One region of the Bartonella capreoli genome, then DNA from elsewhere that is predicted to be linked to it. Evidence: predicted binding sites of a transcription regulator. Region 1 holds the regulator's gene; the other holds the start of a gene.
The links. The regulator LexA, encoded in region 1, represses DNA repair genes until DNA is damaged. The targets are predictions, from matches to a motif close to TGTTCNNNNTGTGTTCNG.
Positions count from the first base shown of each region.

Region 1 (8,034 bases):
CTCAATTACTTGAAGAGATTGTTCTAAAAGTTGTCCATCCTGAGCTAAAAATTCAGTTGGCGCAGGAATTTTTGCGTCACAATTTTTTTGTATCATGGATAAAGAGCGCTGTGCTAAATTGCCAAGATCATTAACAAGATCTGCAGTAATACGATTTACGAAACTTTCGTGATTATAACTACCATCTTGCCCGAATGGTACTTCACGAAGAAAAAAATAACGGACTTGATCAAGGCCATAACGGTCAATTATTTCAAAAGGGTCAACTACATTTCCAACGGATTTTGACATTTTTGCACCGCGATTTAACAAAAAACCGTGCGCAAAAATACGTTTAGGTAATTCAATCCCAGCTGACATCAAAAATGCCGGCCAATAGATTGCGTGGAAACGAATAATATCTTTGCCAATAATATGAGTACTTGCAGACCAAAAATGACGTTTTTTTGATGTTTCATTAAAAAAATCAATTGCTGTAAGATAATTTGTAAGCGCATCAACCCAAACGTACATTACATGCTTTGAGTTATTGGGAACACCAACTCCCCAATTAAAATTCGTCCGAGAAATGGAAATATCTTTCAACCCTGATTTGATAAAACTTATAATTTCATTACGCCGTTCATTGGGACCAATGAAATCAGGATATTTTTCATAATGCTCAAGAAGAACTTTTTCATAACGAGAAAGCCTAAAAAAATAACTTTCTTCTTCATTCCACTCAACTGGAGATCCTAGCTCTTTTTCACGACGGATTCCATCTTCCCCAATTTGGGTATCCTTTTCTTCATAATAAGATTCTTGACGAACCGAATACCAACCGGCATAACGATCAAGGTAAATATCTCCATTAGCTTCCATTTTTTTCCAAATCGCTTGACAGGTTCGGTGATGTCTTTCTTCTGTCGTGCGAATGAAATCATCGTTAGAACAGTTTAACTTTGTAAGCATCTTTTGAAAGATAGCACTGTTATGGTCTGCAAGTTGCTGAGGTGTTATGTTCAATGCCTCTGCCGCCTGTTGCATTTTGAGACCATGCTCATCCGTGCCAGATAGAAAAAATACGTCTTTACCGTCTAATCGTTGAAAACGGGCTAAAGAATCACTCGCAATTGCATTATAAGCATGCCCAATATGCGGGGCACCATTAGGATAAAAAATTGGAGTTGTTATATAATATGTGTCACGCATGTTATACCCAGTTGAAACATAAAAAAGGATACAATGACATAACGCCTATTAATTACATTGTCACGGAAAAAGCTTAGATTCGTGAATGATCTTATGAACTTTAAAAAGTAGATTGATAATAAATTGCTTTTTATCAAGATTAAATGACTGCAGTTGTGCTATTTCCTGATAAATCTCTTGCCATGTTTGTGCATATTTTTTTGAAAGAGTGAGAATCCCCTTTTCAGCCGAAATAATAGCTCTTTTTTGAATCTTATCAAGAATTTCATCACAAAATTGTTGAAATTTGACATCCGAATCCGATGACGAAAGTGTCTGTGCAAAATTGTGGACAAGAGCTAGATTACAAACTGATTGTTCTAAAAAACTATCAATAGTTTGAACAATTTCAAGCCCACCATAACACGTAAGTAAGATCGCTTTTCGAGGATTCCCTTGGGATTTTTGAACAACCATTTCCATAGTCTCTTTATCAGCCCCCCCCTGATCAGAAAGAATATGTGAAATAACCTGTTTCATCTCATCATCACACAATGGTCGCAAAGAGATTTGTTGACAGCGTGAGCGAATTGTCGGAAGTAATTTTCCTGAACAATGTGTAATAATAATAAATAAAGCCTTTACTGGAGGCTCTTCAAGCATTTTGAGAATTGCATTAGCAGCACTTCTACTCATATCATCTGCAGAATCGATGATAATAATACGCCATCCACCATCTTGCGATGTTTGGTTCAAAAAATGTGTGACATCGCGGATATCATCAATTGATATACTTGTTTTGAATTTTTGTGTTTTTAAATCAAAATGGCGAGAAACGTGTATAAGACCAGGATGACTACCCTGCATTATCTGGTGCCATACAACTGAATCATGTTCTGGCTGCAAAAAACCACTTTCTTGATTACTTAAAATATTCCAAGCAAAGTGAAATGCTAATGTTGCTTTACCAATCCCTCGCTCTCCTTCAAATAATAATGCATGATGTACACGCCCTTCTTTACGTATTTGCCCCAAAAAGTGACGAACTTCTTTATGACCGATGATGATGTTATTTTGTGATGGTGATAAAACCCCTTCGATATCATCATATTGGCGTAAAAAATTGATATCACTCATAGCACATGACCCAATATTAACTGATGACAGATATCTTTTATTTGTGATGCTATCGTTTCTACTGCACAGGTTGCATCAATTACACGAAATCTAAAGGGTTCATTTCTGGCCAATTGGAGAAAAGCTTGTCGTCTTTGTTCTTGAATATTTAATTGATCTTTTTCGAAATAATCGATCTTTCCAATTTCTTTCCTTCGTAAATCTGTGCGCTCCATACCAAACGTTGCTGGTATATCTAACAAAAATGTCAAATTGGGCATAACTGTACCCAGACCGATACGTTCTAAAACAGAAAGAAGGTGAGAATTCACCTTATTATTAAGCCCCTGATAAACCCGCATAGAATCAATAAAACGATCGCATAAAACAATTTTTCCTGCCTGCAAAGAAGGTAGAATAACTTCATTAACATGGTCAACACGTGCCGCTGTAAATAAGACTGCTTCAATGAATGCACCATATTGTTCCGTATTACCTGATAATAAAACATAGCGCATTGCTTCAGCACCCGCTGTTCCTCCAGGCTCTCGGGTTATAACAACATCATAGTTTTTGCTACGAAGATACTGCGCAAGCAAAGAAATTTGAGTCGTTTTACCCGCTCCTTCCCCTCCTTCAAATGTAATAAAATAACCTGACACGTATAAACCTTAATTCCTTACTTTGGCTTATATTATAAGTATTTTTTTAAGCATCCAATTGTTATTTTATAAAGCGCATTTTAAAAATAAATAAAATATTACTTCAATTGTCATTAATTTTGCTAATGAAAATAGGAAAAAGATAATATTATTCTGTTTTTTAATATTATCATGCACCATCAATAATAGCGATCATGGTGTAGAGATTTTGCGCTTTTATCTATTAAACATTAATTCCAAAATAAGAAAAAAACTTTAATGTTATTGCTATTATGCAGTTGTTTCCTCTTTGCTTAGAAAATCAATATAAAAAGCAGATTGTACAAAAAAGAGGTTATTTATTCTTCACAAAGAATATATTTATAAATTAAAAAATTTTTTATGTTTTTCTTATAATTATAAAAATTATTTTATAAAATACATTATATTATTAATATAACATATTATATATTATACATTTTTTGTTATATAGGATTTTCTTATAACATTTCATTCAGTTATTGGCTTGCTTTAAATATATTTAATTCAGCTTTGTTTTTTAATGAAAATATTTATATTTCCTTGGATCATTTGCTACTTTTTGCGTTTTTTCTTAAGATAATTACAAATAGGCTTATCCTGAGTTTTCTTTATTGAGTTTATGAGCAAAAGCTAGTTGATTAAGTGATGTGGGTTTATTAATCAAAACAGGGCCAATATCTGGTAATTTTATCGGAAAAGTTCCAATTGATTGTTTTGGATTTACTGCAGCCTTCATCAGCTGTTTTTGGTGACCTGTATTAAACGTAAAAAATACATTATCTTCTTTGTCTTCTAGAGTATTTGCTAATGCTAGCATCATAGATGAATTATAATCTCTAGATGTATAAGAGGCCATTAAATAAGCATTATCATAATCATTTACAGGCGCTTTGCTGACATACTCTACTTTAACATTCGTAACCCCTTTATCGATATAACCAAGAATTGTTGCAGCTTGTTTGGATAAGTCAATAATTCTATCTTTTATAAAAGGACCACGGTCATTTACCCTAACAATAATAGAAGAGCCATTTTCTAGGTTTGTAACGCGAGCATAACTAGGCAAAGGCATCGTAGGGTGGGCAGCAGTTAAAAGATTCATATCATAGATTTCACCATTTGCAGTTAAACGCCCATGGAAATCTGAACCATACCATGATGCTTGACCAACACGTTTATAAGTTGGATCGTCTTCTGGATAATACCATTTTCCTTTTATTTGATAAGGTTTACCAACAACAGCTCTACTGCCTTTATTTTTTGATTTATGCTGTGTGTTCAAAGCCTTTTCAGGTACAGTAACAGCCTTTCCAGCCTTTACCTTAGGTGTTGTATTGGTGGAACTTTTCCCTGCAAATTGTGTTGTTTGGTTTGCACAAGCTGTTAATAAACCAACAGCAGCAATCATAGGCACAAATTGAAATATCATTTTAACAACGGAGGTTAACTTTCTTTTACTATTTAAAAGCATTTATCAGCCCGCTTACCCTTCTTCAGCTTTTATTGTAAATATGGAAATTACATTCTTTGTGTACGGTAGAAAAATTTATACCCATGAATGACTATATTCGTTAGATTTATGGTATTCTAAAAATCAATCTTTCATCAAGCTATTAACATAATATAAAAGAATATTTGTTATAATTTACAAAAGGTGATGTATGCCTAAGGTTGATAAAAATTAAACAAAATCAATAAGTTATAAGCATAAAATCAGAAACAAAACATCATAATATAAATTGTGAATTAAGCCGAGCTTACTTTATATGAATAATAGAAAACAGGTATAATTTACAAATAGCATAAATAATTTTTATCAATTTACGAGGAATTTGGAAACATTATTTATGGTGAGCGCGCAGGGATTCGAACCCTGGACCTACTGATTAAAAGTCAGTTGCTCTACCAACTGAGCTACGCGCTCCCACACAATTATTTTGCTTGTGGAAAATGAATGGGAACATACGGTCGACTTTTCATTTGGTCAACACCTTTTATGAAAAAATATTATTTTTTACTTTGTTTATCAAAATACTGTTTATTACACCCAACTTTCTTACTATTTTATGCACTCTTTTAGGATACAAAATAATACACAACGCATATTGTACTCTTTACACCCATTAATATAGGTAGAAGATATGCTTTTCAGTAAATGCAAACGACATCATTCAAATGAAAACAAAATATTAATGATTCAAATTTTCAAGAATTCTTTGCTTCTTTTTTACACAATTTTAGTGTAGCTTAATCTTTCAAACAGTAGCTAACATTGTTGTGAATTAATCATTTGATAAAATGATTCTAGCTATGCAATTCGTAACTGGCTACATTCACTTGAAAAGTTGTTCTTTAATTGATCTATTATTATAATAAAGTAGGCAAAATATTTGAGTCTATCTCTATAAGGTAGAGATAACGCTTTTCGAAAGCCAATCATAAAATCATACGACAATTATTTATTTCAACCTGAGAAAAGTCTTAGTTGATATCCACAAAATCACACTAAAAACTATAATTATATCTGTTAAAAATACACCCTAATATAAATTAAAGTTTAAGAAATTTTCTATCCATCAATAATCAATTTATATTCTTACCTAAAAAATGATATTCCATATAGCTGATAACTAAAAAATATAAATTTGACCGGTGATATATACGAATATTGTCAGATAAAAAACAAATGACCCCACATTCTTTATTTCTAGGCTTAAATTTCTAGACTCAAATAAAATGAAGAGTTTTGCGTTATTTTAAAAAAATTGTAGAATAATCATAAAATACTTATGCTTTGTCTTCTATTTTTTCTTTTTCGATTTTTTGATTGGAATGTTGAATGCTGACATGTAAACAATATGAGCTACTTTTATTCATGCACAATCATATGAAAGAAACTGGTGTTCCCCCCTCCTTTGATGAGATGAGAAATGCATTAGAGCTTGCTTCAAAATCCAGCATTCATAGGCTTATTACAGCTTTAGAAGAGCGTGGTTTTATACGTCGTTTGCCAAACCGTGCTCGTGCAGTAGAAGTTATCCGACTTCCTGATAAAATAACATTCGATCTTTCTTCTGCACGTAAAATTTTTCCAAGTATGGTAGAAAAAAACAAAAAGAAAACATTTCAAGACCTTGATAATCTTGATCATTCTGACACGAAAAACAAACAAAATATTACTATCCCTATTATGGGCCGTATTGCTGCTGGCGTACCTATTTCGGCAATACAGCAGCAAACAAATACACTTTCTCTTCCACCAGACATGATTGGTTTAGGTGAGTATTATGCCCTGGAAGTTAAAGGTGATTCTATGGTTGAGGCAGGTATTATTGATAAAGATACTATAATTGTTAAACGTCAAAATACAGCAACACAAGGTGAAATTATTGTTGCATTAATTGATAAACAAGAAGCAACTTTAAAACGTTACCGACGTAAAGGGGCTTCGATTGCATTAGAAGCTGCAAATCCTCATTATGAAACGCGCGTATATAAGCCTGAACGTGTTCATATACAAGGCAGACTCATTGGGCTTATTCGTCATTATTAAAAGACAAAATAGTTAAAAATATAAATAAACAGCTGTGTACGTTTTGGAAATGTCTATATACAAAGTCGTCACCGTGATGATTATAGATAACGCTATTTATTAGCGTTTTTGTCTTTTGTATTCTGTGTGCTCGTGATTATAAATAAGTTTACATAACTTTTGTAGCAAAATGTATCAAATGCGTCTAAAGGTTAAAGAGTATGCAGACATTATTCCTAAAAAATAGGAATAATGGATCAGTTAGATTTTCGTTAAAGAATTACAAGGATTAATTATGGCAGCACCTCGCATTAGTTTTGTTTCTCTCGGTTGTCCAAAAGCACTTGTAGATTCTGAGCGTATTATTACAAGTCTTCGTTCTGAAGGTTACGAAATCTCACATAAGCACCAAGGAGCGGATCTCGTTATTGTTAATACCTGTGGTTTTCTTGATTCTGCACGAACTGAATCACTCGCTAATATTGAAAAAGCTATCAAAGAAAACGGAAAAGTTATTGTAACTGGATGTCTTGGTGCTGAACCTGATGTTATCCGTCAAGCACACCCTAGTGTATTAGCTATTACTGGACCACAAGCATATGAAAACGTCATACAAGCAGTTCATACAGTCGTTCCTCCAGTCCATGACCCCTTCGTTGATTTAGTTCCTCCGCAAGGTATCCGCCTTACACCCCGCCATTATGCTTATTTAAAAATTTCTGAAGGATGTTCTAATCGATGTAGTTTTTGTATTATCCCTGCTCTGCGCGGTAATTTGGTCTCTCGCCCTATAGGCGATATTCTCCGCGAAGCAGAAAAGCTTGTACAAGCAGGCGTAAAAGAACTCTTGATTATTTCACAAGACACTAGTGCTTATGGTATTGATATTAAATATGCTGAAAGCTCTTGGAAAGACCGCACAATAAAAACTAAATTTTTAGATCTTTGTCGCGAACTAGGAGATATGGGTGTTTGGGTGCGTATGCACTATGTTTATCCTTACCCTCATGTTGATGCAGTTATTGAACTGATGGCTGCAGGAAAAATCCTCCCTTATTTAGATATCCCTTTTCAGCACGCATCACCAACTGTTTTACGCAATATGAAACGCCCTGCTCATATGGAAAAAACGAATCGTAGAATTGAAGAGTGGCGAAAAATTTGTCCAGATCTCACTTTGCGATCAACATTCATTGTTGGTTTTCCAGGAGAAACCAATGAAGATTTTGAGATGCTTCTTGAATGGTTAGAAGAAACAAAAATTGAGCGTGCTGGTTGCTTTAAATATGAGGCAGTAAAAGGTGCTGCTGCAAACGATCTTGAATTAGGAAACGTCGCGGAAGAAGTGAAAGAAAGTCGTTGGCATCGCTTTATGGCAAAACAACAACAAATTTCTGCCCGTCTTTTAAAGAAAAAGATTGGACAAAGGCTTCAAATCCTCATTGATGAAAGTCAAGGTAAAGTGGCTAAAGGCCGCAGTAAGTATGATGCTCCAGAAATAGATGGTGTTGTTCATATATCATCACGGCGACC
Region 1 is NZ_CADDZX010000004.1:63,291-71,324, forward strand. It holds gene metG (methionine--tRNA ligase) at 1-1,191, opposite strand, end outside; gene J7R05_RS04655 (DNA polymerase III subunit delta') at 1,252-2,307, opposite strand; gene tmk (dTMP kinase) at 2,304-2,948, opposite strand; gene J7R05_RS04665 (septal ring lytic transglycosylase RlpA family protein) at 3,562-4,440, opposite strand; tRNA gene J7R05_RS04670 (tRNA-Lys) at 4,818-4,893, opposite strand; gene lexA (transcriptional repressor LexA) at 5,809-6,522, shown strand; gene rimO (30S ribosomal protein S12 methylthiotransferase RimO) at 6,797-8,034, shown strand, end outside.

Region 2 (8,034 bases), on a different contig from region 1:
AACAAAGAGGAGGTCAATAAATCGTCAATAAATAAAAACGAATAAACTTGATTACTTTAATAAAAAACCTGCATTCGCAGGGCCTTCAACAACAAAACTAATTACATTAATTTGTAATTTTGGGCACAAAAATACTCATACCACCTTATTAGTTAATACTATTTTTATCCCCCTGTCAACTAAAAATTACGATCTGGTATATTTTTATCTCATTCAATCTAAATATGGTGTTTGTAAAGGTACACATGTTCGTAGAAGAAAATAAGAAGAAAAACTGTAAGCTTTCTTTTCACATCTAATTGCTTATCATAACGTGCTGATGTTGCTAAAAGAGCAGACCGTGTTACGCCTCTTTCTTATGCACAATCATCAATCGCATTGCAGAAGCCTAGTTCAATTGATATTTTGTACGCATCACTTCAGAATCATTTCCAATAAATTGGAACTGTGTTAAAAAGGTTCTTTCCAATAAAACTATTCTGACGACTTCCTTTTGTATCACTTCTTCAAATTTTAAAGGAGCTGGCAACTTATTCACTTCTTCACAATATAGTTGAAGGGCATCTGTTGCATTAGAAATGAGATTTTCTTCCTGATCTGCAACAGAAAATAATCCTTCAAAAGCAGAATTTTTATCTTTGTGAACAAGAAAAAAGCCTTTTCATTCTTCTTTTCTTTTTTACCAACTCGCTTGTTGTGCAATAATGGAACGCCCTGTACCAATTGGAAAACCATCTTTAGAATGGGGAACAATAATTACTTGACTATTTTTAAACTTATAATGAAAACCTTTTATTTTAACAGAGCTCAAAGCCATCACGCTTCAATTTTGCAATAATTTTTCGGCTATTTTGTTCCATTTATGCACTCATAATGTGTAAATATATACACATTTTATTGACTTTGAATTTACTGTCCGATCCTTTCTCCCAGATAAAAATATTTATGAAGAGCATTCAAAGCAATGCGTAAAGAACTAACAAGATATGGCAATTGTCGATCTTCAATAACGATATACTGTAACGCAGCATAAAGGTTATATTGACGATATAAACCTTGTGCTTTTCTGATAACGTCTTGCATAGCTTCATAGCGATCAGTTGCCATCTCAACCCACTTTTCAAGACTGTCTTGATCGTGATTAGTAGCGACTGCATCATAAATCGCCCCTGGCAATCCTTTCGCACACAGGTAATTGTTTCGTACTCGACTATATTGCTGTGACGCATCATACTGATCTTTATTAATTCCTTTCTCTTTCCCCAATAAATATAATCGCCCTACATAAGTACCAGAAAGCGGGTTCTTCGCATCTTGAATACTCACCCCATTATGCTTGGCACGCATTTCAAGAGCCAATTTGTTAATAAGCTCACGAGGCTTTTTTACGCGTGAGATGCGCCCATTAGGCTCTCTTATTTGATCAGCTATTTAGGTCTTCCTCGTTTTTTACATCTTTTCATAAGTAAGTCTTCTGATTGCAATAAGACATCATCATTAAAAGTCGCATTCAAAGACTCTCGACCAACACTCTCCAATGTTATCGCTTGCTCTTGAGTGTCCACGTCAATATCATCTTTTTGAATACTATTAAGGATCTTCAATTCACCCTTATATTGCGACAAGACAATTTCTGTTGTGTAGCGTTCTTGCCCACTTTCATCTTGCCATTTACAGGTTTGTAATTGACCTTCAATATAAACCGCAGAACCTTTACTGAGATGTTGAAGAGCAACCTTTGCAAGTTGCGGATTAAAAATCACGACAGAATGCCATTCTGTTTTCTCTACTTTTTGAGGGGTTATTTTATCTGTACAACTTTGAGAAGTGCTCATACGAAAGTTCACCACCTCTGTACCAGATGCCATTGTTCTGCTTTCGGGATCGGCACCCAGATTGCCTACTAAAATCACTTTATTGATCATATTTTTATAACCTTTTCTAAGGAAAATAATTGAAACAAAATACGGATATGAAAAGCTATTTTTACTATAGCATAACATAGTGCATTTTTCCAAATAAAAAACAGCATAAATAACTGAAAATAAACAGTTTATTGGTGATTTTATCAGTGCATAAATGCTTTTTTGTACTATAATTTTATTGACTTTATACCAAGCAAATCATAAACCAGCGCGACTTGTTGAAATTTGAGTGGTTTTTCAAATTCATCTACCGGTTTGTGCCACAAATACCGTTCAATCAGACACCCGAGATAACACTATGAAAACAAAAAAAGGCAAGACTCTATTCAAACAGCAAAAACTATTGTTAGTCTTGCTTCAAGAATTTGGAGAACGTCTTTCAATACAGATTTTCAAAAATATTTATTTTATTTACAAATGGGAAGAAAAACAAAGTTATGAATTTGTACCTTACAAATATGGATGTTTTTCTTTTTAGTCTTATGCTGACAAATGCAAGCTTATAGAATTTAAGCATGCTTGGAACAAAAATGATTGACAGTTTACATCAATGAAGAGTAATTATAGTTCTGATATTGAATTTGCTACACAAAAAAAATTCTTCATTTGTTGAAAAATTAGCAAACTCAAAGGTGATGAACTTATTCAGTATATCTAAAAACCATCCATATTTTGCTATCAATAGCTGTTAGCAAATAATATGATGTATTAAACAGTATTTAATACACAATAGAAAAATGTATAGATCCTATAGCTCCAGTAAATATCTGTTTACCTTCTTGTTCAAATTGTTGAATTAATTTTTCATCAATCACGCGGCGATCCCACATTGTGCCAAACATATAGCCTTTCTTCCAATCAACAGGTCTTCCAGTAAAATTTTCCATAGCTGATTAATTGTATATTCTGGCAGTATCATGATCTAAAGCTTCAAATAAAGCTTGTGATCCTCCACGCAATTTATCTTCTTTTGCTAAGGAATGTGCAAGATCCTCAATTGATTATCACTCACTGTCAAAGGAGCATAAATTTGAAAGTGACCACTTAGAACATCATCATAACCCTGAAATTGCGAAAAATCAGCGTCAATTAAATCCCCCCCAAAGCAACAGAATGAGTAGACTCCATTACAGGAGATAAAATTTTGGTAGCTTAAACTCTATTATCAGATACCTCTTTAATACACGATAATGCATCATAAAATTTTAAAGGAAAAATATCTTTAGTATCAATAGATACAGATGGTGCCTGAATAGTGTCGGGAAGCGTTTTGCCAAAATGCTGCTCTATAGGTAAACTGTGCTTTTGATATTCATCAATTTTTATGTTTAACTGAGATGAATTAATAAAACCCATTCTTTTCCCCTCCCCATCTGAGCTGATATATTTCAATAACACTTTTATATAACATAAATAAAATTAAAATAAATACAGAAAAAACAAAGGTTATTTCATAAAGTTTATTTTTATCCATTATAATTTTATTTTTAAAAATAAAAATCACAAAACAGCTTATTGATATATTCAATAACTCTTTGCTTATGAAATTTAATACTCTTCCATTATCACTTATTTTTACTTTTCATCATAGACTTGAAAGTGCTATAGAAGATAATATTACTTAAATGAAAAAGGACTTCTAATGGAAAAGATCAAAGTAGAAAATCCCGTCGTTGAAATCGACGGTGATGAAATGACCCGTATTATTTGGAAGCATATAAAAGACAAATTGATCCACCCTTATCTCGATATTAATCTTAAATATTATGATCTTTCCATCAAAAACCGAGATGAAACCAATGATCAAGTTACTATTGATTCTGCCAATGCTATTAAACAATATGGGGTTGGTGTAAAATGTGCAACTATTACTCCTGATGAATCACGTGTTAAAGAATTTAACTTAAAAAAAATGTGGAAGTCGCCAAATGGCACAATCCGTAACATTTTAGGAGGGGTCATTTTTCGTGAGCCCATTATCTGTAAAAATGTCCCACGCCTCGTTCCTAGCTGGACAAAACCTATTATTATTGGGCGCCATGCTTTTGGTGATCAATATAAAGCAACTGATTTTAAATTCCCTGGTAAAGGGAAGCTAAGTATCAAATTTGTTGGTGATGATGGTCAGATTATAGAACACGATGTTTTTGATGCCCCAAGCGCAGGGGTTGCTATGGCCATGTACAATATTGATGAATCAATCCGCGACTTTGCACGCGCATCTTTCAATTACGGCCTACAACGAAATGTTCCAGTTTATCTTTCGACAAAAAATACTATTTTAAAAGCCTATGATGGTCGTTTCAAAGATATCTTTCAAGAAATATTCGATACAGAATTTAAAACTGAATTTGAAAGCCGCAAATTACATTATGAGCATCGCTTAATTGATGATATGGTTGCTTCAGCACTCAAATGGTCAGGTGGATATGTTTGGGCATGTAAAAACTATGATGGTGACGTTCAATCAGACATCGTTGCTCAAGGTTTTGGTTCCCTTGGTCTTATGACTTCCGTTCTTATGACACCAGACGGTAAAATTGTTGAAGCAGAAGCTGCGCATGGTACAGTAACACGTCATTACCGTCAGCATCAGAAAGGTGAAGAAACATCAACAAATTCTATCGCCTCTATTTTTGCATGGACACGTGGTCTGATTCATCGTGCAAAACTTGACAACAATGAGAAGTTGAAAAACTTTGCCGTTACATTAGAAAAAGTTTGTGTCCACACTGTTGAAGAAGGTTTTATGACAAAAGATCTTGCACTTTTGATCGGACCAGAACAAAAATGGCTTTCTACAACAGGATTTCTCGATAAAATTGATGCAAATCTAAAAAAAGAAATGGCTAATTAATATAATTAAAATCCTCAAGCTCTGCGAAAGGAGAGCTTGGGGTTTTTGCAAAATTAAAGAACTGTATTCTAAGTGAAACAAGCAATTTCTTTCTCGATGCAAAAAATAATGAAACATACTGTTTCATAAGAATAAATATTGATACTGTTAATATTAATATATGCACATTTTCTAATGTGAATATTGCAAAAAAGAGATACTTTGAAGTATTTATCAAATCTATTTATTCAATAGCTTTTATTATCAAACCCATAAAACAACAACAGTCACAAAAATAAAGTAGCTTACCTTCCCCCTCGCAAGCTCATCCAATCTAAGTTGTATTAGCTTGAATAATAATCGTAATCGTCAAAACAAGTGTAATACTATTAACAAGCTTTCAGATGCTATTTTTCAGCATTTAAATCAACCATAGTCATAATTTTAAAATAAATGTTACACAAGCAACTGCTTACAAACTGTAACACCAAATTAAGTAAAACAAAAAACGAGTGTTCATAATATTGGTTGGAACATAATAAACAGCACCATGCTAATAATAATATGGCTGAGAATTTAAAAATCTTGTATAAAAAATGCAATTTTCATACTTCTTTAAGAAATCACTAACCTGTAATTAACATTGTTAATCTAAAAAGTTATCCAGAAACAGAAAATAAACTGTTTTTCTCCGGATCAGGTAATGCGTATCGGAGCAATAATCTCTGTTAAATTGACACTACAGAGAAAATGTTTCAATAAAACTGCGCAATTCATTTTTTATGATAGCGCAGTTTTATATTTTTCAAAAAAGTTACTCTCGTCAATCAAAACTGTTAAGAAAAACTCTCTTCATGAGAAGATAAACTTAACACAATGAAAAACAACTCAAATACCGTCAAAAATAGACACATACTTAATGTGCTAATGCCTTTTGCTTTGCTCCCATAAGGCACTTGTTTCTGCACAAAAATCAGCATAACATCCTGCTTTAATGGAAGTACGAATACCTTGCATAAGCTGTTGATAATAAGAAAGATTATTCCAAGTTAACAACATGCCACCAAGAGCTTCATTAGATTTGACTAAATGGTGCAAATAAGCACGACTATAATCACGTGCAGCAGGGCAAGGCGATTGTGGATCAAGAGGGCGAGAATCTTCTGCATAACGTGCATTGCGCAAATTTATTCTACCAAAGCGGGTAAAAGCTAAACCATGACGCCCAGCACGCGTTGGTAAAACACAATCAAACATATCAATACCTCGAGCGACACTTTTTAAAATATCATCTGGAGTGCCCACTCCCATGAGATAGCGTGGTTTATTTTCTGGCAAAAGAGAACAAGTAGCATCCAATACCGCCATCATAATATCTTGAGTTTCACCAACTGCAAGTCCTCCAATAGCGTAGCCCTTCAAATCCATCTCTTTCAATGCTCGAACAGAACGTTCACGCAACTTCATATTATCACCGCCTTGAATAATACCAAACATCGCTTTATCTGGTTGGTTACCAAAAGCTGTCTTACAACGCTGTGCCCAACGCAATGAAAGCTCCATAGCAGCTTCTATTTCTTTCTCACTTGCAGGTAATGCAATACATTGATCAAGCTGCATTTGAATGTCAGAATCAAGCAGTCCTTGGATTTCAATAGAACGTTCTGGACTCATTTCATAATACGCTCCATTAATATGAGAGCGAAAAATCACACATTTCTCTGTAATTTTACAAATCCCTGAAAGGGACATAACTTGAAAACCACCAGAATCCGTTAAAATAGGTTCAGGCCAACGTGCAAATTCATGTAAGCCTCCTAAACGTGCAACCCTCTCAGCCCCAGGCCGCAACATTAAATGATAAGTATTACCCAAAATAACATCTGCCCCAAGATCACGTAGCTGATCCATATACATAGCCTTAACGGTTCCTACCGTTCCAACGGGCATGAATGCGGGTGTGCGAATATGTCCACGTCTTGTTATAATTTCACCCAAACGGGCCTGTCCATCTTGAGCGATTTTGTTATAGTGAAACGTCTTAATCATCATTTTCGTCTTTTTGATTAAACAAATTCATATCGCCTAGCAACCAAACATAATTCCTTTTTTGATCGCATTATTATAAGCGCTATAAATGATTTGACTCTACTAAACACTGAAATCAGCCTTAAGAGAGTTTAACAAAATAAATGAGAATTTATTATCAAACAATCAACATACTAAAAACAGCCAGACGAATAAAAATATCTGCAGTGTCTGGATTATATACCTTAAAACACTAACAGTTATCCACTACAGTCTTAAATAACCTTAAGTATTGTATTTTGATAACAAATGACTTTATTTTTATGTGTTTAGTGCCATAAATGCTTGAACAATTTTAGTATGAATATAATCAATTTGTCTCAATCCATTTTATGATCACGTATACTTGTTACGTTCAAAGTAAAAATTACACAGCTTCTACATTATGAAACAAAATAGTGCTCTATTTTATAACTTTAAAGCCTACCGTGAAATTTCTTGCTAAAATATAAACTGATAATCTGGGTTGCTACTTTATTTTACAAATAAAAATAGTTTTAGCATCTCTTCCTTTTTCAACATTTAAAACACAACAAATTAAGACAGAAATAATATTTTACTCGAATAAATTGGAGTAACAGAACCAAAACAAAAATAAATACTTTGCAGTTATACCGGAATAATATTTTACTTCATGAAAACTGGTGCATTTTTTTCACTAAAAAACTTAGAAAAATATAAACATAAAAATATTGTAATATTTGTTTTGAAAAACATAATATAAAGCAACCGTGTATTCTGATGTAAAAAAGCCAATTTCAATAAGGCTTGTTATTTCGAAACTTCAAAATTGAAAAATTCTATTTACACCAAAATACACAGTTCACACCAACTTCAACAAAATTCCAAATTAAACTGTAAACAGAAATTATCTGCACAATATTCTAATACTACTTTGTATCTGCAGCAATTCTGGCTTTGATAATCGCATCAGGCTCTACAACAGGCTCACCACGCTTGATCTTATCAACATTTTCCATACCTTCCATAACCTGCCCCCATATAGAATATTGACGATCAAGCCAAGGAGCATCTTCAAAGCAAATAAAAAACTGCGAATTAGCAGAATTTGGATTCTGGCTGCGTGCCATAGAAACTGTACCACGTTTATGAGAAATATTTGAAAACTCTGCCTTCAAATCAGGCTTATCTGACCCCCCCATACCCACACGTGATGAATCGAAT
Region 2 is NZ_CADDZX010000003.1:60,429-68,462, forward strand. It holds gene J7R05_RS03685 (hypothetical protein) at 680-817, opposite strand; gene J7R05_RS03690 (hypothetical protein) at 910-1,347, opposite strand; gene ssb (single-stranded DNA-binding protein) at 1,428-1,925, opposite strand; gene J7R05_RS09530 (hypothetical protein) at 2,645-2,767, opposite strand; gene J7R05_RS09215 (hypothetical protein) at 3,078-3,281, opposite strand; gene J7R05_RS03705 (NADP-dependent isocitrate dehydrogenase) at 3,568-4,782, shown strand; gene tgt (tRNA guanosine(34) transglycosylase Tgt) at 5,686-6,810, opposite strand; gene J7R05_RS03715 (peptidylprolyl isomerase) at 7,740-8,034, opposite strand, start outside.
Region 2: ssb (single-stranded DNA-binding protein) is a predicted target of LexA. The motif match lies at 1,945-1,962, and genes of this name have one in related genera.